Regions from separate parts of the Pseudomonas abyssi genome, predicted to be linked through region 4. Evidence: predicted binding sites of a transcription regulator. Region 4 holds the regulator's gene; each other region holds the start of a gene.
The links. The regulator sigma-54, encoded in region 4, starts transcription at its own class of promoters, with help from an activator protein. The targets are predictions, from matches to a motif close to ANTGGCATNNANNTTGCTNT.

Region 1: a site for sigma-54 is predicted at 1,784-1,803, ahead of ASB58_RS20150 (pilin). Genes of this name have one in related genera too.
Region 2: a site for sigma-54 is predicted at 1,562-1,581, ahead of glnA (glutamate--ammonia ligase). Genes of this name have one in related genera too.
Region 3: a site for sigma-54 is predicted at 1,664-1,683, ahead of ASB58_RS09265 (TorF family putative porin). Genes of this name have one in related genera too.

Annotation. Positions count from the first base shown of each region.
Region 1 covers NZ_LMAZ01000001.1:440,926-444,134, forward strand. The annotation lists gene pilB (type IV-A pilus assembly ATPase PilB) at 1-1,577, opposite strand, end outside; gene ASB58_RS20150 (pilin) at 1,847-2,266, shown strand; gene ASB58_RS02120 (class II glutamine amidotransferase) at 2,434-3,209, opposite strand, start outside.
Region 2 covers NZ_LMAZ01000010.1:15,556-18,764, reverse strand. The annotation lists gene thiI (tRNA uracil 4-sulfurtransferase ThiI) at 1-1,360, opposite strand, end outside; gene glnA (glutamate--ammonia ligase) at 1,675-3,078, shown strand; gene ASB58_RS18245 (DUF4124 domain-containing protein) at 3,188-3,209, shown strand, end outside.
Region 3 covers NZ_LMAZ01000002.1:227,714-230,922, reverse strand. The annotation lists gene dcd (dCTP deaminase) at 31-597, shown strand; gene ASB58_RS09265 (TorF family putative porin) at 898-1,614, opposite strand; gene ASB58_RS09260 (GNAT family N-acetyltransferase) at 1,843-2,274, opposite strand; gene ASB58_RS19875 (hypothetical protein) at 2,282-2,566, opposite strand; gene ASB58_RS09250 (BON domain-containing protein) at 2,594-3,004, opposite strand.
Region 4 covers NZ_LMAZ01000003.1:352,192-355,400, forward strand. The annotation lists gene lptB (LPS export ABC transporter ATP-binding protein) at 1-439, shown strand, start outside; gene ASB58_RS12305 (RNA polymerase factor sigma-54) at 533-2,032, shown strand; gene hpf (ribosome hibernation promoting factor) at 2,146-2,454, shown strand; gene ptsN (PTS IIA-like nitrogen regulatory protein PtsN) at 2,467-2,925, shown strand; gene rapZ (RNase adapter RapZ) at 2,928-3,209, shown strand, end outside.

The DNA.
Region 1 (3,209 bases), on a different contig from region 4:
TTGCCGTCTTCCATGATGATGCGTTGCATGGCCGGGGTGATCCTGACGACCTCATAGATACCAACACGTCCTTTATAACCGTCTTTGCAATTTTCGCAACCCACAGGGCCATAAATTGTCAGCCCGGCATCAATTTTTTCGGTGGAGAACCCTTCTTCGATCAGTGTTTCTCTTGGAACCTCCATCGGCTTCTTGCAGCTTTTACATAGGCGTCTGGCAAGGCGTTGCGCGATGATGAGGTTTACCGATGTGGCGATGTTGAAAGATGGGACACCCATGTTGCGCATCCGCGTCAGTGTTTCAGCTGCGCTGTTGGTGTGCAGCGTCGACATCACCATGTGGCCCGTTTGTGCGGCCTTGATGGCAATTTCAGCGGTTTCAAGGTCGCGGATCTCACCCACCATGATGATGTCTGGGTCTTGGCGGAGGAACGCGCGCAGGGCTTTTGCAAAATCCATCCCCTGCTTGGGGTTGACGTTGACCTGGTTGATGCCCTCTAGGTTGATCTCAACCGGGTCTTCAGCGGTTGATATGTTCCGCTCACTGGTGTTCAGGATGTTCAGGCCCGTATAAAGGGAAACTGTCTTGCCTGAGCCGGTGGGCCCTGTGACCAAGATCATGCCTTGCGGGCGTGAAAGCGCCGCCAGATACATCTGCTTCTGGTCATCTTCGTAGCCCAGGGCATCAATACCCATTTTTGCGCTTTCAGAGTCGAGGATACGGAGTACTACTTTTTCGCCCCACAATGTAGGTAGGGTATTAACCCGGAAGTCGATGGCCTTGTTTTTGGATATCTTCAGCTTGATGCGGCCGTCCTGCGGTTTCCGACGCTCGGCGAGATCCATCGAAGACATAACCTTCAGGCGAGCAGCAATGCGAACACCGAGCTGCTGCGGGGGTTTTGCCACCTCGTGGAGGACGCCGTCGGTGCGAAAACGTACGCGATACACCTTTTCGTAAGGCTCAAAGTGTAAATCAGAAGACCCCATACGCACGGCGTCTAGCAGCATTTTGTTCACGAATCGAACGATTGGGGCGTCATCTGCATCGGACCCGCCCTCCTGTTTTTCGTCATCTTTTACGGCCTGGACGTCAAGTTCATCCAGGTCGGTATCTGTGATGTCTCCCAAGCCACCGGTCGGGTTATCCAAGTATTTTTCTATTGCACTGTGCAGCTTGTCGTCTTCCACGATTACTGCATCGGTCATCAAGCCGGTGTTGAACTGAATGTCGCTAAGCGCTTGTTGGTTGGTTGGGTCTGACAGGGCCAGGTAAAGTCTGGAGCCTCTCTTGAACAGGGGCATAACGTTGTGTTGGCGTATCAGTTTTTCACTGACCAGCTCGCTGGGCTGCGCCTCTTTTTCCAGTGCTGCCAGATCAAAGTAGGGGTAGCCGAACTCGTCTGCGCACACCATGGCTAGCGACTTTGCGTCGGCAAGCTTTCGTTGGACGAGGTGGGTAATGAACGGGATCTTATCTTGCGCTGCCTGTTGAGATGCTTTGCTCGCGGCTTCCGAGCTTAGGATCCCTTCTTGCACGATGCGGCGTGCGAGCCCTGATAAAACGGGAGTTTCCATGAGGCCTTAGGTTCCAATCAATCGTTACGCTTTACTCTTCACTATAGTACACGTGCCTTACTAATTGCACTGTTGTGCGGGTTAAGGCGTATGGGGTCTTTGATGTGTGACAAAAAAAGTCACTTTCGGCCTATTTGTGTGAGCTTTCGCGTCGTGTCTACTGCTCAATTTGGCCAGGAAAGCTTTAGCGATAGGGGTTTGCAGCGGATGGCACAGCATTTGCTTTTACGTCAGGTAGCCAACCGGCTATCTCACAAAAGGAGTTTACTATGAAGGCTCAAAAGGGTTTTACCTTGATCGAGCTGATGATCGTAGTTGCGATCATCGGTATCCTGGCTGCCATCGCACTGCCGGCCTACCAGGACTACACCGCTCGCGCCCAGGCTACTGAAGGCTTGAAAGCGACCGCTGGTCTGCAGGCTGATATCGCTGTGGATTCTGCAGAGGCCGCGGCGGCCGCTGCTGGCGCTACCACCATCGCTTCGGCGCTACTGCTTGATGGTCAATATTTTGATCCGGGCGAAGTGACTGTGAGCAACGCGGGTGTTATCACCGTTTCTTTCTCTTCGGGTGCCCTGGCAGGTGATACCCTGACCATGACCCCGAATGTAACTGCGACTGGCCAGATCGCCGGTTGGACTTGTGCCGGTACTCTTGATCCAGCCCACATTCCGTCCGGCTGCCGCTAACGGATAGGTGGAGAGAGTTTTAGCAGTAGTTTTACGCGCTGCTTGTTGACTCTTTGCGATAAAAACCCCCGGTTTGTCCGGGGGTTTTTTATGGGCGCCGTCTGAGTCTGGACGCTATCCTGATTGACGGCACTTCCTGCATGCTTGGTCTAGCTACGCTCAAGATCTTAGTAGCAATGGCCTTTTATCTTTGTTTCACCCTTCTCCCACAACCGCCACTCCCCAGTCTCATACGCCCGCCACTGCTCATTGCTGGTCAGCGGCTCTGTCGCGATCACGGTCACCACGTCGGTGCGGGTGGTGTGCTGCTGAAAGTCGATTTCCAGATCAGTGTCACTGAGCACGGCGGGGCCGAAGGGTGCGCGGCGGGTGATCCAGTGGAGTTTGCTGGTACACAGGGTGAACAGCCAGTCGCCGTTGCTGAGCATCAGGTTGCATACCCCCAACGCGCGCAGCGGGGCGCAGCATTGGCTGAGGGTGTCGGCAATCTCGGCAAGGCTTGGCAGCTCGCTGTAGCGGCGGGCGAGGTTGTTCAGCAGGTGGCAGAAGATCGCTTCGCTGTCGGTGTCGCCGACCGGGGTGTAGGGGCCTTGATCAGGGTTGAAACCGGCCAGTTGACCATTGTGGGCGAAGGCCCAGTACTGGCCCCAGAGTTCGCGGGTGAACGGGTGGGTGTTGGCCAGGCTGACGCCGCCGACATTGGCCTGGCGGATATGGCAGATGACGTTTTCCGACTTGATCGGGTACTGCTCGATCAGCTTGGCAATCGCTGAGCTGTGGCAAGGGTTGGGGTCATGGAAGCAGCGCAGCCCTCGGCCTTCGTAAAATGCGACTCCCCAGCCATCGCGGTGCGGGCCGCTGCCGCCGCCACGGCGCATCAGGCCGGCGAAGCTGAAGCAGATGTCGGTTGGGACGTTGGCGCTCATGCCAAGCAGTTCGCACA
Region 2 (3,209 bases), on a different contig from region 4:
GCAGGTAGGCGCGTGATGGGTCCAGGTCGGCGAAGCGGCTGTTGAGGGTGTAGAAAGGCACCGGTTTCACCTCAATGCCGTCCAGCAGCAGCGGGCGGGCTTCCTGCTCGTCGGGGTGGCGGATATCCAGCACGATCTGGCCGGCCAGCGCCTGCTCGACGATCTCCACCGGCGAGCCCTCCTCCATCATTTCGCCCAGCTCGCTGCACTCAGAATACGCAGCACTCTCTACCGCCCGCGACAGCACCTCAAAGTTGAAGCTGGCCTCAGCGGCTTCAACCCGTGGCACGGTGGTGCGGATGGCCGGCCCAACCGAAATCACACCGCAGTACTCCGGCATGCTGCTGGAGAATTCCAGTGTGCCGATGCGCCGCGCCACATCGATGATATCCAGCTTGCTGGTGGTGATCAGCGGACGGATAACAAAGCGCTCGGCCACCTGATCGATCACGCTGAGGTTGGGCAGGGTCTGGCTGGCCACCTGCGCAATCGCCTCGCCGGTCACCAGTGCATCAATGCCCAGACGATAGGCCACCCGATCCGCAGCGCGCAGCATCATGCGCTTGAGCACCACGCCCATCTGACTGTTTTCGACGTTCTGCAGAATCTCCGCCACCACGCCTTCAAAAGGCACACTGACAAAGCGCAGACGATGGCTGGCGGCGTAGCGCTCCCACAGATAGTGCGCAACCTGACGCACCCCCAGCTCATGAGCGCGACCACCCAGGTTGAAGAATACAAAGTGCGGCAGCAAACCACGCTGCAGCATCTGGTAGCTCGCCACGGTGGAGTCAAAGCCGCCCGAGAGCAGGCTGAGCACCGGCTCCATGGTCCCCAGCGGGAAACCACCCATGCCCTCGTGGCGCGCCTGAATCAGATAGATCTTCTGGTCGCGAATCTCGATGTGCACCTCAACCTCGGGCGCTTTCAACGAGACGCCCGCTGCGCCGCAGCGGCGATTCAGCGCGCTGCCGACCTTGATGCCGACATCCTGCGAGGAGAAGGGGTGGGTGCCCACCCGCTTGCAGCGCACGGCAAAGGTCTTGCCCTGCACCTGATCACCCAGGTTGGCCACGCACAGCTCCACCAGCTCGTCCAACGTGCCCAGCGGGTACTCCTGCACGGCAAAGAAGTGGGCGATACCGGGCGTGTTGCGCAGACGCTCGATACACTGCTGCTGCAGTGCCGGATCACTCCCCAGATTGACCTCCAGACTGTCCCAGTTGCCATTAACCCGCGCCTGCGGGTCTATGGCAGCAAGTAGCTTTTTCAGATTGCCCTTGAGCTGGGCAATAAAGCGCTTGCGAACCTGGCGGCTCTTGATGGTGATTTCGGGGAAGAATTTGATGATCAGTTTCATGGGGGCTGGCATATCGTGCGCAAAGCGCTGCATTATACCCGCAGCCGGCGCGCGGCGCTTGAGTAACTAAAACGGGCACAATGGCACCAAACTGGTGCATCCGTAACGCTCATCGCACCAACACAGTGCTCTCAATTGGTGCGCGGCTGTAGAATCTGCAGCGAAAGGCCTTGATTGCGGGGGCTGCACGCCATGCTCCGAAATGGCACACCTTTTGCTCACTTGTAATGCAACCGAGCAGCGGCCCGCCCGCTGGACGTTATATAGAGGCGCCAGACCGGCTGTCTGGCAAACGATTCCTTTTGGAGGAAACCATGTCGAAAGCGATGCAACTGATCAACGAGCATGACGTGAAGTGGGTAGACCTGCGCTTCACCGACACCAAGGGTAAACAACAACACGTCACCATGCCGGCCCGCGACGTCAACGAAGACTTCTTCGAAGACGGCAAGATGTTCGACGGCTCCTCCATTGCTGGCTGGAAAGGCATCGAAGCGTCTGACATGATCCTCATGCCCGATGACAGCACTGCCGTTCTGGACCCCTTCACTGAAGAGCCGACGCTGATCATCGTCTGCGACATCATCGAGCCTTCCACCATGCAAGGCTACGAGCGCGACCCGCGCGGCATCGCCAAGCGCGCAGAAGAGTACCTGAAGTCCACCGGTATCGGTGACACCGTATTCGTTGGTCCGGAGCCGGAATTCTTCGTCTTCGACGAAGTGAAATTCAAGTCCGACATCTCCGGTTCCATGTTCAAGATCTTCTCCGAGCAGGCTTCCTGGAACACTGACGGCGACTTCGAGACTGGCAACAAAGGCCACCGTCCGGGCGTCAAAGGTGGTTACTTCCCGGTGCCGCCGGTCGATCACGACCACGAAATCCGTACTGCCATGTGTAACGCCATGGAAGAAATGGGCCTGACCATCGAAGTTCACCACCACGAAGTGGCGACTGCTGGCCAGAACGAAATCGGCGTGCTGTTCAACACCCTGGTGAAGAAAGCCGACGAAGTACAAACCCTGAAGTACTGCGTACACAACGTTGCTGACGCGTTCGGCAAGACTGCTACCTTCATGCCGAAGCCGCTGTACGGCGACAACGGTTCCGGTATGCACGTTCACATGTCCATCGCCAAAGACGGCAACAACACCTTTGCTGGCGAAGGTTACTCCGGCCTGTCCGACACCGCGCTGTACTTCATCGGCGGTATCATCAAGCACGGTAAGGCGCTGAACGCGTTCACCAACCCGTCCACCAACTCCTACAAGCGTCTGGTTCCGGGCTTCGAAGCACCGGTCATGCTGGCCTACTCCGCCCGCAACCGCTCTGCTTCCATCCGTATCCCGTACGTTTCCAGCCCGAAAGCACGCCGCATCGAAGCTCGCTTCCCTGACCCGGCTGCCAACCCCTACCTGTGCTTCGCCGCACTGCTGATGGCGGGTCTGGACGGTATCCAGAACAAGATCCACCCTGGCGATGCAGCCGACAAGAACCTGTACGATCTGCCGCCGGAAGAGTCCGCACAGATCCCGCAGGTGTGCGGCAGCCTGAAGGAAGCACTGGAGTCTCTGGACGCCGGCCGCGAGTTCCTGACCAAGGGCGACGTGTTCACCAACGAATTCATCGACGCTTACATCGAACTGAAGAGCGCCGAAGAGATCAAGGTTCGCACCTTCGTTCACCCGCTGGAATACGACCTGTACTACAGCGTCTGATCCTGCTGCGGTTGCAACACGCGAAAAGGGCGCCCATTCGGGCGCCCTTTTTTTACGCCTGTCGCCAGCCATTCAACGACAGTTGCCAGTATCGGCATACGGTGCCAGCATGAAGGTTCGTCTCAAGGAGA
Region 3 (3,209 bases), on a different contig from region 4:
CGTTTTCGTACAGATCACTCAGGACCCGCCATGAGCATCAAATCCGACCGCTGGATCCGCACCATGTCCCAGGAACAGGGGATGATTGAACCCTTTGTCGAGCGCCAGATCCGCGGCGCTGAGGGCGAGCGGGTCATTTCCTACGGTGTTTCCAGCTACGGCTACGATGTGCGCTGCGCCGACGAGTTCAAGGTGTTCACCAATATCCATTCGGCGATCGTTGATCCGAAAAACTTCGACGACAAGAGCTTTGTCGATATTCAGAGTGATGTCTGCATCATCCCGCCCAACTCCTTTGCGCTGGCGCGCACCGTTGAGTACTTCCGTATTCCGCGCAATGTATTGACTATTTGTCTGGGCAAGAGCACCTACGCGCGTTGCGGCATTATCGTCAACGTCACGCCGCTGGAGCCGGAGTGGGAAGGGCATGTGACCCTGGAGTTTTCCAACACGACCAACCTCCCGGCCAAGATCTACGCGAATGAAGGTGTAGCGCAGATGCTGTTCTTTGAGTCCGACGAGACCTGCGAAACCTCTTACCGTGATCGCGGCGGCAAGTATCAGGGGCAGCGCGGCGTTACCTTGCCACGCGCCTGAGCGGCAAGAGCGCATGACGACTAAACCGGCCTTGGGCCGGTTTTTTGTTGTGTGGTCATCTGTGGCAAGGCGGACCAAGCCAACCGCGTGCCCGCGCAATGCGGCGTTCTGGCCGGCGTGGTCCCCGTCAGTGGGCTCAACACTGTTCCGTCCTTAGGCGCCACCCGCACGGTTAGTCGTGAATAAAAAAACCGCCGCTTTCGAGCTGCCGTGGAACAGCGCAAAAGAGGCGGTGCAATGCTGACGGAACAGCAGCCCGGGCTCAGCGTCTGATGGGGATATGCTAGCCCGGGCCGGGTATTACAGGGTTTTCGAGACCGACAGGGTGACGTTGGAGTCACAGGAATCCTGGCTGGAGTAGGCACAGTCGTCACCCAGGTCGGTGTCGCTGTACATCAGAGCGACGTCGAGGCCCAGCATGGTTTTGCTCAGGGTGACGGCCCAATCGCCGTATTCTTCGTCACCGTCAACGCCGTTCAGCGGATCTTTGGTGTCGGTCAGGCCGTAGTGCAGGCCCAGGCCCACGTCGTACGGCAGGGAGAAGTCATAGCCTACGTAGGTGTACAGCGCGCTCTGCGGATCGTACGCGTATTTGGCGCCCAGGGTCAGGCCGTAGAGGCTGATGCTGGCCAGCGCCTCTTCAACATCGATAGCGCTGTTTTTCGGGTAGGTATAAGTAGCCCAGGACAGATCGTAGCTGATGTCGTCGGTGATGGCTCCGCCGTAGCCGGCGTAGTAGTCGATCTCGATGCTGGAGCCGCCAAAGTCGGTTGAGTCGATGTTGGATGCCCAGGCACCGATGTACAGGCCGCTTTCGTGGGCGATGTCCAGGCTGCCCTGAATGGCGCCAGCGCCATCGGTTTGCGACTGGCCGCGCCAGATGTAGTCGGTTGCCAGGGTGGCAGTCATGCTGACGTCAAACTCGCCCATGGCGGTATCAAAGGCTTCGGCGTGCGCCATGTTGGCAAAAGAGAGCGTGCTGGCGGTAGCAACGGCAACTGCGATTTTCTTCATCATCACGTAATACCCCGTAGGTTTTTGATTTAAGTGCGTTGGCATTGCTCACATAGCATTTAGCTTGCCAGTTTTTTATTTTCGTTTTAAATCAATTATTTACGTCATGATTACGGGTGCGGTTGCTCTTCGGTACACAGGTACAATAGCTGCGTGCGCACTGTTGTAGTGCGCGTATTACAGAATTGTGTTGCATTTGGTGGCAAGCTGCCACGATGGGGTAGAAATGGCTTACCCGGGCAGGTTTGCCAGGGCGACCAGCGACTTGCTGCGCTGATAGCGTTGCAGGCGTGAGTCGAGCGATTCAGGCAGGTGGGCGGCAAGCTGGTAGCCGCAGCGCTGGTAGAAGGGAGTCAGGTGCGGGGCGCAAAACAGCCAGATGGGGCCGTCGACCTCGGCACGCACCTGGTCTAGCAGCTGAGTGCCGAGGCCTTGGGCGCGCATCGCTGGTGCGATCAGCAAGGCGGTTAGCCAGTGTCCTGTTTCCACGGGCTGCAGGCACAGACTGGCGCAGATGTCTGGTGCGCGTAGCACCCAGATCTGCTGTTGGCCATTGGCCTTCATACCGCGATGGTGGCGGCGGTAGAACCGGTTGGCCAGGGGGAGCAACTCGCGGGGCAGCTGCTGCAATGTCAGGGTTACCGTATCCGCTGGTGCGGTCAATGGGGCGCTACTGGCGATGACGGGTGCGTTTGCCCATTACGGCAGCCACCACAGACAGGGCCAAAAACAGGGGGCAAAGCAAAGCGCCCAGCTGATCGTAGGGGGCGCCAAACCCTCCCAATGCAAATACGGCGGCGGCAAGAGACATGACAATAAAGGCGATGGCCCAGTTGTACATGGGGGATCTCCTCGGTGCGGCGGTAAAACGCTCAGTTAACTGGTTATCAAAAGCTCCAGGTCGAGTGGCTTCCATTATATGAAAGTAAATCGCAGGTTTGGGCTCCAGAGACATGATTTTTTTCCTTTCCTTCTTTTCGCATTACAGCTGCAGTCGGTTGGCAGTCTGCAGCGTCGGACTTGGCCAGCGTGCTTCGCTGACTGTCCGAGCCTGTCCGATATGCAGTTGACTGGCATCCACGCTGACCACGCCCGGCGTGTGTAGGGCGGTAGCGACCGCAACACGTTTGTCCCCGCGCTCGGGAACCACACCACTGAGCCGTACAACACCCTTGTTGCTGTCCACACGGATGTCGATGCCGGACGTGTTACCATGCCAGGTCAACCGTGATTGCAGGGTGCTGACGATGCGGCTGTCGTCGGCAGATTGAACTATCGTGGCCTGGTGCGGCTCCATGCTAAGAGCCGGCTCGCGTGCTTGCGTGCTCATTGACAGTGAGCACAGCAGGGCGGTGGATAGGCTAAGCAGTGCGATGGGTTTGGCGCTGCGCATGACGGTCTTCTCCAGTCAATATCCGTATAAAGGTTTGCTTGTGGCTCGCCTTTTTCTGGTTTGTGTTAGTACTTGAGCAAGCGTCGTGCCAGGCTTTTTATCGTTTTTAAATCAATAAAAATCAAACACTTACAGAATTTTCGCAGATTGCCTTGCATGCAGTTTGCAAGATGCGTCCTGGTAGGCCATGCATTTTGCACGACTG
Region 4 (3,209 bases):
CGACAACATCATGGCCATCCTCGAAACCCGCAAGGACCTGAACCGCCAGGCCCGAGAAGGCAAGCTGGAATCGCTGCTGCGCGAATTTCACATTCACCACCTGAGCGACAGCCTCGGCATGAGCCTGTCCGGCGGCGAGCGACGGCGCGCCGAGATCGCCCGCGCCCTGGCCACCGACCCCAGCTTCATCCTGCTCGACGAGCCCTTTGCGGGCGTCGACCCGATCTCCGTCGGCGACATCAAACAGATCATCCAGCACCTCAAGGACAAGGGCATCGGCGTACTGATCACCGATCACAATGTGCGCGAAACCCTGGATATCTGTGACAAGGCGTACATCGTCAACGATGGCCACATCATCGCCGAAGGGGATGCCGAGACCGTGCTGGCTGACCAGACGGTGAAAGATGTATACCTGGGCCATGCCTTCCGGCTATAAAAGCCCCCGTATTTCAGGCATGCTACCGGCAAATGGACATCAGCATGTCCAAACCAACGGTTTGAACCAGCGCACAAGGTATTTCGCAACACAATGAAACCCTCGCTCGTCCTCAAGATGGGGCAGCAGCTGACCATGACACCTCAGCTGCAGCAGGCCATCCGACTGCTTCAGCTGTCCAGTCTCGACCTCCAGCAGGAGGTACAGGAGGCCCTGGAAGCCAACCCCATGCTGGAAATGGCCGATGAGGGTGACGACGACTACAGCAGCAACGCCAGCGCCGATAGCGGCGACGATGATGCACCAGCGGTGACCCTGCCCGAGCCGGTCTCGATGGACTCCATCGACCAGCACACCCAGGGTGATCAGGAAGGCAACTGGAACGAAGCCATCCCCAACGAGCTGCCGGTCGACACCCAGTGGGAAGACGTTTACCAGACCTCCGCCAGCTCCCTGCCCAGCCAGGATGACGAAGACTGGGACTACACTTCGCGCACTGGCACCGGCGAAACGCTGCAGAGCCACCTGGAGTGGCAGCTCAATCTGCTGCCCATGTCCGAGACCGACTACCAGATCGCTACCGCGCTGATCGACGGCATCAACGCCGACGGTTACCTCGAAGAGTCACTCGAGGATATCCTCGCCTCCCTGCCCGAAGAGCTGGAAGCCGAGCTCGATGAAGTGGAGATGGTGCTGCACCGCATCCAGCAGTTCGAACCGGTTGGTGTAGGCGCCCGTGACCTGCGCGAATGCCTGTTGCTGCAGATCCGCCAGCTGCCGGACGACACACCGATGCTGGAGCAAGCTACCAGGGTGATCCGCGATCATCTGGAACTGCTCGGCAACCGCGACTTCACCCAGCTGATGCGCCGCAGCAAGCTGAAGGAAGAGCAGCTCAGAGACGCCATCAGCCTGATCCAGACACTCAACCCCCGCCCCGGCTCGGAAATCGCCTCCGGCGAGGCGGAGTACGTCATTCCCGACGTCATCGTGCGCCGCGACAGCCACCGCTGGGTGGTCGAGCTGAACCAAGACGCGGTACCCAAGGTGCGCGTCAACGGTCACTATGCGTCCATGGTCCGCCGCGCCGACTCCAGCGAAGACAACACCTACCTGCGCAACAATTTGCAGGAGGCGCGCTGGTTCATCAAAAGCCTGCAAAGCCGCAACGAAACCCTGATGAAGGTGGCCACCCAGATCGTCGAGCACCAGCGCGGCTTTCTGGAGCACGGCGAAGAAGCGATGAAACCACTGGTGCTGCATGACATTGCCGAGGCCGTCGGCATGCATGAGTCGACCATCTCGCGGGTCACCACGCAAAAGTACATGCACACTCCGCGCGGTATCTTTGAGCTCAAGTACTTCTTCTCCAGTCACGTCGGGACCAGCGAAGGTGGAGAATTCTCCTCCACAGCAATCCGCGCACTGATCAAAAAGCTGGTTGCAGCAGAAAACCCAAAGAAACCATTGAGTGACAGCAAGATCGCTGGTTTACTGGAAGAGCAGGGCATCGAAGTGGCCCGCCGGACCATCGCAAAGTACCGCGAGTCGCTCAATATCGCGCCATCGAGCGAACGCAAGAGACTGGTCTAGCGCCTGCCGACCGGTTGTCGGTCAAGGCAAAGATCCAGTTCAGGGATCATGCAGTGGCACCACCGGGTGACGGAAGATCACCCTGCAACAACAAGCCAATCAGGAGACGCCGTATGCAACTGAACATTAGCGGTCACCAACTCGACATCACTGACGCACTGCGCGATTACGTCACTGAGAAAATGGCCCGTCTGGAGCGGCATTTCGACAAAATCACCAACGTCCAGGTCACCCTCGAAGTTGAGAAACTCCGGCAAAAGGCCGAAGCCACACTGCACATCGCCGGTGGCGAGGTAGTAGCCCTGGCTGAGCACACCGATATGTACGCCGCCATCGACATGCTGACCGACAAGCTTGATCGCCAACTGATCAAGCACAAGGAAAAGCACATTGACCGCCAACAAGGCGCAAACGTCCGATAACACTGCGCCAACATGCAAATTGACCATATCCTGACCCCTGAACGCACCTTCTCCGGCGTTCAGGGGGGATCCAAAAAACGTGTGCTGGAGCTGATCGGCAAACTGGTTGCCCAGCACACCAACCTGGATCCTGACGCCATCTATGAAAACCTGATTGCCCGCGAGAAGCTCGGCTCAACCGGCTTCGGCAACGGCATCGCCATTCCCCACTGTCGTCTCGAAGACTGTCACCAGGCCATCGGCGCGCTGTTGCAGCTGGACGGCAAGATTGACTTCGATGCCCTGGACGGCCAGCCCGTGGACCTGATCTTCGTCCTGCTGGTCCCCCAAGAGGCCACTGAACAACACCTGCAGATCCTCAAGATGCTGGCCGGCAAGCTGGACCGGGCCGATCTGCGCGACGCCCTGCGTGCTGCGCCGGACGCCGACGCGCTGTACCACGTCATGGTCAACGACGGCGACGGAGGCTGACCATGCGCTTGATTGTCGTCAGCGGCCGTTCCGGCTCGGGTAAAAGTACCGCCCTGCACCTGCTGGAAGACAACGGTTTCTACTGCATCGACAATCTTCCCGCCGGCCTGCTACCGGAGTTGGCCCGCCAGGCCAGCCTCAATGACTTCAGCGTGCCCGACGTTGCTATCAGCATCGATGCCCGTAACCTGCCCAACGACCTGGCCCGCTTCCCTCAGCTGCTGAAAGAAGTACGCGATGCCGGTGTGCAGTGCGACATCCTGTTTCTCGCGGCCAGAGACGAA